2 regions of the Alkalihalobacillus sp. NPDC127517 genome follow, and region 2 is predicted to be linked to the other one. Evidence: a T-box and tRNA genes for the amino acid it is inferred to sense, from the RefSeq annotation. Region 2 holds a T-box; the other holds one or more tRNA genes.
What was found. A T-box is a leader RNA that pairs with one kind of tRNA and senses whether it is charged. The one in region 2 lies ahead of pheS (phenylalanine--tRNA ligase subunit alpha), so its partner is inferred to be a tRNA-Phe.
Positions count from the first base shown of each region.

Region 1 (5,122 bases), on a different contig from region 2:
TCAAAGCGATCGAGTACTTCATGCAAAAATTGTCCAAAATCAATCCATTGTAGATTAAATTGGTAATCATCGCTGTCGATTTTTGAAAGCTGCAGTAAGTCATTTACGAGACGAATCATTCGTTCCGTTTCATTTTGCGTAACTTTCAAGAAACGAGGTCCCATTTCCTCGTCCCGCATCACACCGTCTTCTAATGCTTCAAGATAGCTTTTCATCGTTGTCAGAGGCGTACGTAGCTCGTGTGAAACGTTCGCTACAAACTCACGACGCTCCTGTTCAATCTTTTCTTTTTCCGTGACATCATGTAGAACGGTAATTAGTCCATTGATTGGCCCCTCGTCCTCTTGAATCACGGAGAAATTCGCTTCGAGCAGGTATTGCCCTTCTTCATTACTAAAATCAAGTAGAAGGGAGCCTGAGTGATCATAGAGATCATACACGCCAAACGTATCTGTTAGCTTAAGCACGTCGGTTAAAGGCTGACGCATCACCTGTTTACTAGAAACGCCGAGCAACTCTTCAGCTCGTTTATTTAGTAAAATAACACGACCATTCTGATCCGTTGCAACCACACCGTCCGTCATGTTAGAAAGCACAGAGCTTAGACGTTTTTGCTCACGATCACGAGTTAACGTCGCATCATGAAGCTTCATCGTCAGCTGGTTAAAAGACGTTGCCAGCTGCCCGATCTCATCCGTACTATATACCTTTACCTGACGTGAGAAATCCCCATGACTCATACGTAAGGTTTGCTTTCTCATTTCCAAAATCGGCACAATGATTGTCCGCGCAAGCAAAATAACGAGAATCGCCGATATAATTAATGCAATCGTCGTTCCCTTAAAGAGAATGCTATTAATCTCACTTATTTGTGTATAAATATCCTCAAGCGACGCCTGAATGTAGATAACCCCAAGCACCGTTTCATTGTCCTGCATAATCGGAACAGCCATAATGCGGAAACGTTCCTTATTCGAGTCGAGCACCTCACCCTCCTCGGTTGAACCAAGCAAGGCACGCTTCACTCGAATCTCATTATTCCGCATCCCAATCTGATCGCGCGCTCCCGTATTGGATGTCCCTAGAATCACTTCATTCTTATCAATTACCTGAACGGTTGCATTATCAATCGTAAAGAAATCTCGTAACAGTGAGTTAATATCATCTGTGAGCTGTTCCCGTTCCTCAGGAGGGTTCCCAAGTACCTGGGCCAGCTGATAGTTTAACAGAGTAGAGCGCTCGCTCAGCACATCAAAATGATTCTCTAAAAGATCCTGCTCAAGCTGCCTTGAAAAGTACACACCAATCACTTGAACGGCTACAAGGATTAAAAGAACATAGGCGATAATCAGCTTAAACTGAATGGATTTAAAGAAGCCAATTCTTCTATCCATTAAGACTTCTCCTGCTCCTCTGGTTCTGGTTCATTTAAGAAATATCCGACTCCGCGACGTGTAATAATCCACGCTGGGAAGCTTGGGTTGTCCTCTACTTTTTCACGCAAACGACGTACGGTTACATCAACAGTCCGCACATCTCCAAAGTAATCATAGCCCCAAACAGCCTGAAGCAGATGTTCTCTGGTCATCACTTGGCCAAGATGTTTGGCAAGGTAATGGATTAATTCAAACTCACGGTGAGTCAGCTCAATCGGTTCCCCGCGTCTCTTAACCTGGTACGCATCTGGATAGATGACGAGACTTCCAATCACAAGCTCTTTCTGTGCCGGTGCTTCCTCCGTTGTCTTCTGACGACGCAGGTTCGCTTTTACACGCGCAAGAAGCTCTCTTGTGCTAAACGGCTTCGTTACATAATCATCTGCCCCAAGCTCAAGTCCTAGCACTTTATCAATCTCCGAATCCTTAGCTGTTAGCATAATGATCGGAATATCATAGCTTTTTCGTACTTCTCTACATACTTCCATTCCATCTTTATGAGGAAGCATAATATCTAATAAAATTAAATCAGGCTTCTCCTGTTTAACTTGTTCCATAGCCTCAACGCCGTCATAGGCACAGACGACCTCAAATCCCTCTTTTTCGAGGTTAAATTTTAAGATATCTGCAATGGGACGTTCGTCATCCACAACGAGAATTCGTTTATCCATTAACAAGTCTCTCCTATTCTTATCAAACTTCTTTTAGTTTAACACAAATAACCCCGCGACCAAACGACATCCATATGTACCGTTGCACGGGGAAAAGCTTATCTATATACGTTCTTTGCAATCAATTCAACCCACTCGTACAAAAAGAACCCTCAATCAAGTATTCATGATGAGGGTTCTCTAGCGAATGAATGCCGGCCAGAGGACTTGAACCCCCAACCTACTGATTACAAGTCAGTTGCTCTACCAATTGAGCTAGGCCGGCAAATGGTGGCTCAGGACAGAATCGAACTGCCGACACACGGATTTTCAGTCCGTTGCTCTACCAACTGAGCTACTAAGCCACACTACTATTCAAATAAAATGGCGGTCTGGACGGGACTCGAACCCGCGACCTCCTGCGTGACAGGCAGGCATTCTAACCAACTGAACTACCAGACCGAATAAATGGTGACCCGTACGGGAATCGAACCCGTGATACCGCCGTGAAAGGGCGGTGTCTTAACCGCTTGACCAACGGGCCACTATGTAAAGATTTTTTAAAAAGAAAGTGAGCCATGAAGGATTCGAACCTTCGACCCTCTGATTAAAAGTCAGATGCTCTACCAACTGAGCTAATGGCTCATGTTTTTAACATGTTGTCTTTGACGACAAGATTTATCTTAGCATATATGCTTGTCCTGCGCAACACTTTTCTAAAAAAAGTTGTGATTTCATGTACTTTTTTCTCTTAACCAAGAATATCTAATAAAACAGGGGAATGCAAGGAGCAATTTTGCTCCCTGCGCCTCCTGTAACTTAAGCAAATACTCCACGAACAAGATTCGTTTGATCACGATCTGGTCCTACAGAGAAGATTGTTAACGGAATACCTGTTAACTGAGATACACGCTCAATATAATGACGAGCATTTTCAGGTAGATCAGACAAGCTTTTCGCTCCAGTAATATCCTCAGTCCAGCCTGGAAGCTCTTCAAATACCGGCTCACACTCAGCAAGTACCTTTAAGCTAGCTGGGAACTCTTCCATCACTTCTCCACGGTACGTGTATGAAGTACAAATCTTTAATGTCTCAATTCCAGTTAATACATCGATAGAGTTAAGAGAAAGATCTGTAATTCCGCTTACACGACGAGCATGACGTACAACCACACTATCAAACCAACCCACACGACGTGGACGACCTGTTGTTGTTCCGTACTCATTCCCTACATCACGGATCAATTCACCCGTCTCATCATGAAGCTCAGTTGGGAATGGACCATCTCCAACACGAGTTGTGTACGCTTTGGATACACCAACCACATGGTTAATCTTTGAAGGACCTACACCAGAACCAATCGTTACTCCACCCGCGATTGGGTTAGAAGACGTAACAAATGGATACGTACCTTGGTCAATATCAAGCATAACACCTTGCGCACCTTCAAATAGAACACGACGGCCATCATCTAATGCATCGTTTAACACAACAGATGTGTCGCACACATACTTAGCGATTTGCTGCCCGTAGTCATAGTACTCTTCAAAAATTTCTTCTTTCGTAAAACCTTCTGTCTCATAATATTTCTCAAACAGACGGTTTTTCTCTTTAAGATTTAGCTCAAGCTTCTCTTCAAATGTTTCTTTATCTAATAAGTCAGCGATACGAATGCCGATACGCGCTGCCTTATCCATATATGCAGGGCCAATCCCTTTTTTGGTTGTCCCAATTTTATTTACGCCTTTACGATCCTCTTCCACAATATCAAGCTTTAAATGATAAGGAAGAATCACATGTGCACGATTACTAATTTTAAGGTTACTTGTGTCTACATCACGATCGTGTAAATATTTTAACTCTTCAAGAAGTGCTTTCGGGTCAATCACCATTCCGTTTCCAATCACGCAATCCTTCTCTTTATAGAAGATTCCGGATGGAATAAGGTGAAGCTTATACTTCGTTCCACCAAACACAATCGTATGTCCCGCGTTATTTCCACCTTGGTAACGTGCGACAACCTCTGCTTTTTCAGAAAGATAATCGGTAATTTTTCCTTTTCCTTCGTCGCCCCACTGTGTTCCTACAACAACAACTGATGACATTTGTTGCACCTCCAACTCTCTTCTAAAAACCCTTGATAAGTATATCAGCTAGAGATAGCATCGTCAAACAAAACACGAACATTCTTATTCGGTAATTCTACATTTGTTCGTATAAAAAGAGCTTACTAGAGTTGATAAGGGGTCACTGGTTCTAAATAATAGGTTCTTGCTTAATATAGTGGATTGGGAGTGGGGTGAGCGTAGGTTCTTGGTTGAGTCGCTTTTTCTCTTGGTTTTGTGTTGTGTGGGCTTGGTAATTGGGCTCTGTTTCTTGGTATCGAGGTGTGCTCCTTGCTTTTCGATCGCTTTTTCTTGTTATCAGATCTCTCTTCTTGATTGAGCCCCCCTTCTAGCTTGCTAAAATGTCCATTTCTCTTGATAACGGCTCTGCGCTCTTGTTGCATGAGCTTTTCTTCTTGCTAACGCTACCCGCAGGCTTGGTTTTTAAGCTTTTCTTCTTAGTAATCACCTATTTTAAACGTGTACACGTTTATTCCTTATTTGTAGACGTGTTCTTGGTTGAGTCGCTCTTTCTCTTGGTTTTGTGTTGTGTGGGCTTGGTAATTGGGCTCTGTTTCTTGGTATCGAGGGGTGCTCCTTGCTTTTCGAACAGCTTTTCTTGCTATCAAGAGACACTTCTTGATTGGCCCCCCTTCTTGCTTGCTCCGCACCTCATTCTTCTTGGTAACATCTTTGCGTTCTTGCTTTATTTGCCTTTGTTCTTGGTTTCCATGCACTTCTGCTTAGTAATCATCATTCTTAAACGTGTACACGTTTAGTCCTTATTGAATGTGATTTTCTCTTGGTATCTTCGAACTTAGTTTAGGGGCTCTATCCTTTATTTGTCTTAATAACGTCCTTACATTCTTAGTACTGACATCTAAGTTCTATTCCCCAACACATACCTTAAATCGATCTCGTTTCCCCGCT
Region 1 is NZ_JBNNQX010000003.1:277,230-282,351, forward strand. It holds gene walK (cell wall metabolism sensor histidine kinase WalK) at 1-1,394, opposite strand, end outside; gene yycF (response regulator YycF) at 1,394-2,107, opposite strand; tRNA gene ACQKKO_RS05555 (tRNA-Thr) at 2,300-2,372, opposite strand; tRNA gene ACQKKO_RS05560 (tRNA-Phe) at 2,376-2,451, opposite strand; tRNA gene ACQKKO_RS05565 (tRNA-Asp) at 2,472-2,548, opposite strand; tRNA gene ACQKKO_RS05570 (tRNA-Glu) at 2,556-2,630, opposite strand; tRNA gene ACQKKO_RS05575 (tRNA-Lys) at 2,659-2,731, opposite strand; gene ACQKKO_RS05580 (adenylosuccinate synthase) at 2,906-4,192, opposite strand.
Region 1: it has a tRNA-Phe gene. The T-box ahead of pheS (phenylalanine--tRNA ligase subunit alpha) is inferred to sense a tRNA for this amino acid. The anticodon was not compared.

Region 2 (5,122 bases):
TTTTCAAAACGCGCACTTGAATCACTGCGAACACCCGCTACGCGCGATGACTGACGAATCAGTGAAGAATGGAAAACGGCCGCTTCAAGTAACACGGTCGTTGTGGACTCATCTACTTCAGTGCTTTTACCACCCATCACACCAGCTAATGCTACAGGTTTTTCTCCGTCTGTAATGACTAGGTTCTCACCAGTTAACGAACGCGTTTGTCCATCTAAGGTCACAAGCTCTTCGCCATCATTTGCACGACGAACAAGGATTTGATTTGAGCTTACTTTATCGTAGTCGAATGCGTGCAATGGTTGACCATATTCCAAGAGAACATAATTCGTACTATCAACCACATTATTAATTGGACGAATTCCAGCTGCCATCAAACGGTTTTGAAGCCATTGCGGCGAAACTCCGACCTTAACATCTTTAATCACAACCGCTTCGTAATAGCTTGTTTCCTCTTTATTTTCTACTTCAACCGAAATGAGGTCACTTGCGCTTGCGCTATCTACCTCTACGTTCTCTTCTGGAAGAGTCACATCTTTTCCGTAAAGGGCTGCTACTTCGTACGCCACGCCAAGCATATGCAAGCAATCAGATCGGTTCGGAGTTAGGTCTAATTCAAGCACTTCGTCCGTCAGATTTAAGGCGTCAAGGGCATCAGTTCCTGGAGCAATGGCTTCAGAAAATACGTAAATCCCCTCTGCAACATCCTTCGAAATAACGTTTGAATCGATTCCAAGCTCTTGAAGAGAACAAATCATTCCTTGTGATAATTCTCCGCGTAGCTTTGCTTTTTTGATTTTCAAATCACCAGGTAGTCGTGCGCCAACCTTTGCTACAACAACCGTTTGACCCTCAGCAATATTTGCAGCTCCACAAATGATTTGAACCGTTTCCACTTCGCCAATATCAACCTGACAGATCGATAATTTATCTGCATCTGGATGCTGAGTACAAGACTGGACATATCCTACCACAATGGAGGAAGCACCTTGGTTTAAGCTGTGAACAAAATCAATTTCAACTCCACCACGCGTCATCTTTTCAGCAATATCTGCTGCTGTTACATCATCTACATTTACATATTGTTTTAACCAGTTATATGAAACAAGCATATTTTTTCTCCCCTTCCTTAAACCCTTTTGAACTGTGCAAGAAATCGTTTGTCATTTGTATAGAAATGACGGATATCATCAATGCCGTACTTAAGCATAGCAAGTCTCTCTACACCCATTCCAAAAGCAAAGCCGCTGTATTCGTTTGGATCGAATCCGCTCATTTCCAACACTTTTGGATGAACCATTCCCGCTCCAAGCACTTCAATCCATCCTGATTGTTTACAGACTCGGCATCCTTTTCCTCCACATAAAGCACACGTTACATCTACCTCAACAGAAGGCTCTGTAAATGGGAAGAAGCTTGGACGAAGTCGAATTTCACGGTTCTCTCCAAAGAATCGTTTAACAAACGAATCCAGAACTCCTCTGAGGTCACTCATACGCACATTATGGTCAATGTACAATCCTTCAATTTGCATAAATTGATGCGAATGTGTTGCATCATCATTATCACGTCTGAACACACGACCTGGACAAATGACTTTAACTGGACCTACACCATCATGTGCTTCCATCGTTCTTGCCTGCACAGGAGATGTTTGCGTACGAAGCAGCAACTCATCTGTGAAATAAAAGGAATCCTGCATATCACGAGCTGGGTGATCCTTTGGTAAGTTTAAAGCTTCAAAATTGTAGTAGTCTGTTTCTACCTCTGGGCCCTCTGCTACAGAGAAACCAAGACCAATAAAGATGTCCTCTACTTCTTCCACAACGGCTTGAAGCGGGTGTTTTGTGCCTTTTTCAATTGGTCGACCCGGCATCGTTACATCAAGTTTTTGTTCTTCCAACTGCTTTGCAACTCGAATGTCTTCAAGTGCTTGTTCCTTTTCATCCAGCTTTGTTTTAATCTCGTCTCGTACTTCATTGGCCATTTGACCCACTTTTGGTCGCTCTTCAGCAGATAGCTTTCCCATACCACGCAAAACTTCTGTGATCGGTCCTTTTTTTCCTAAGTATGAAACACGTACCTCTTGTAGTGCTCGACCATCCTCTGCTGCTTCGATCTTTCCAAGTGCCTCTTGAAGAAGCGCTTCTAATGTTTCCTTCATGTTCATTCCTCCTGCTTTATAAAATAAAAAAAGAGCCTCTCTCCCAAAAAGGGACGAAAGACTCGCGGTACCACCCTAGTTTAAAAAACAGATGTCGCCATCTATTTAAAACGCTCTAACGGATAACGGCTTAAAGCCGGAAACATCTTCGCACCAATTGCGCGCTAATGTCTGCTCCAGAGTGAATTCAACCTCTCCATTTCCTTAAGATGCTCGCAGCGTACACATCTTTCTCTGAAAGGCGGTAAGGGGTTTACTATGTTCCTTCTTCGCATTTATCATGTATGAATCTGTTATTCATTATAATAAATTCGCCTCTTAATCGCAACACCAACTCATAAAATGCATTACGTTCTTAAGTGATAAAGCAAGATTCCCGCAGCAATCGCCACATTTAAGGACTCTGCTTTACCATAGATAGGAATGTACAGGTTCTGATCTGTCCTGTCTAACAGATCCGGTTGAACACCTTCTCCTTCATTCCCTAAAATCAGTGCAAAGCTTTCCGTTGGTTGAACCTCCGTATAGACCAACGCATTGTGAAGAGATGTTCCATAAACGGGGACTTCCGCTTGTTTAAACGCATCAATCCAATCTGTAAGTTCACCTTTAATGACAGGGAGATGGAACATAGATCCTTGAGATGACCTTAGCACCTTACTGTTATATAAATCCACTGATCCTTTTTCAACGATGACTCCATCCATTCCGACAGCGTCGGCTGTTCGAATTAAGGTACCGATGTTCCCAGGGTCCTGGACGCGGTCAATTAATAAATACCGGCCATAATCCGCAGACAATTCTTGCTGAACTGGTATCGTACATACGGCCATAATCCCTTGTGGGGAATCCGTTTCACTTAATTCCTTTAAGACACTGTCATTCGTCAGGATTATGTTTCTGTCATCCACATCCCAACTAGATGGAATGAGCTCTTCATCTGAAACAATAACCGCAACAAATTCAATTCCAGCACGCACCGCTTCCTCCACTAAATGAAAGCCCTCAATCAGAAATTGGTTTACTTTTTCTCTGCCTCTTTTTTTATGTAATTTTTTCCATTGTTTAACTTGTTCGTTTTTACTTGAATCAATTTGTTTCATCTCATTCACCTTTCTACTTCCTCATCCATCTTCATCTTTCCTCAGCATATTCTACTTTAAACAAGCCATACTACATTGTATACAGATTTTCATTAAAAAAGGAGAGATTTATATGGGTTTTAACCTACGCGGTGCAATTATGGCCAACATTCATGGACATAGTGATCAAGAAGTGGAAGCAACCATTGTAGATGCTATTCAAAACGGTGAAGAGAAAATGCTACCAGGACTAGGTGTTATGTTTGAAGTGTATTGGAAAGAAGCAAACGAAGAACAAAAGAATGAAATTTGCGATATGATTAGTAAAGGGTTGCAATAAACATAAAAGAAATGGCTGGGAGATAACATTAATGTTGTGTGCAAAACACGAACCTAGCACAATATCCGCTCCAGGAGAATCCCTCGCACCCACAAGGACGGCCTCAGCCCCTTACGCGGGAAAGGCGCCGCTACAGTGTCTTCACCGCGTCCTATTCCGCAGGAGTCTCGGGTTCTCCTTCCGCTCGTCTTACTAAAAAACAAGAATGGCGAATGATTCGATCGTAGAATCATTCGCCATTTTCTCATTAATTTTGGTCTTGTCCAGACTTCTTCTTTTTGTTAGGAATACGTAATGGTATTCACTGTTTCTGTATCAAGCTTTTTAATCACTTCAACGATTAACTTTACCGCATTCTCATAATCATTACGATGCAAAATGGCTGCATGTGTATGGATATAACGTGTGGCAACCGTAATAGAGAGGGAAGGAACACCATTTGCTGTTAGGTGAATGGCACCTGAGTCCGTTCCGCCTCCAGCCATGGATTCAAATTGATAAGGAATGTTGTGCTCATCAGCTGTTTTTACAACAAAGTCACGTAACCCCTTATGAGCAATCATTGATGCATCATATAAAACAATTTGAGGGCCATTTCCCATTTTGGCAAGGGCTTCGTTTTCTGTAATTCCCGGAGTGTCTCCGGCAATTCCTACGTCTACACCAAAACCGATATCAGGCTGAATGAGTGCAGCCGATGTTTTGGCTCCTCGTAGTCCTACTTCTTCTTGAACAGTTCCTACACCATAAACCGTATTCGGATGGTCCACATCTTTTAACAGCCTTAAGACATCTATAGCAATGGCACAGCCAATGCGGTTATCCCAAGCTTTTGCCATAAGAAGCTTCTCATTTTTCATCACGGTAAACTCGCACACGGGTACAATTGCGTCTCCAGGACGTACGCCAAATTCTTCCGCTTGTTCTCTGCTCTCCGCTCCGATGTCAATAAACATGTCCTTGATCTCAACAGGTTTCTTTCTCGCCTCTGGTGTTAAAATATGCGGTGGCTTTGAACCGATAATACCTGGCACTTCCCCATTCTCAGTTACAACAGTCACTCGTTGAGCTAGCATGACTTGTCCCCACCAGCCTCCTACTGTTTGAAACCGAAGAAATCCTTTTTTATCGATGGAAGTTACCATAAATCCGATTTCATCTAAATGGCCAGCCACCATAACTTTTGGTCCATCTTGTGAGCCAGATTTCTTTGCAACCAGGCTTCCAAGTCTGTCCGTATACACTTCATCTGCATAAGGAGCGATATATGTATTCATGACTTTTCGTGCCTCTGCTTCAAATCCAGATATTCCTTTTGCATCCGTTAAATCCTTTAACATCTTAAGCTGTTGATCTTCTTGCATGTCATTGCCTCCTTAGACTGTTTTAAGCCTATATCAATAGGTTTCTCTTCTTTATAAACTTTATTTTATTTTTTTCTAAAAAAGATGCAACTCTTTTCTCTTTCATTCGTATAGCATAGCATAAGACAAACGTACATTCATAATTTTGATGAAGCCAAGGAGGCTCAGTCCA
Region 2 is NZ_JBNNQX010000011.1:165,530-170,651, forward strand. It holds gene pheT (phenylalanine--tRNA ligase subunit beta) at 1-1,112, opposite strand, end outside; gene pheS (phenylalanine--tRNA ligase subunit alpha) at 1,130-2,164, opposite strand; T-box leader at 2,211-2,443, opposite strand; gene ACQKKO_RS16190 (TrmH family RNA methyltransferase) at 2,512-3,267, opposite strand; gene sspI (small acid-soluble spore protein SspI) at 3,380-3,586, shown strand; gene ACQKKO_RS16200 (M42 family metallopeptidase) at 3,868-4,950, opposite strand.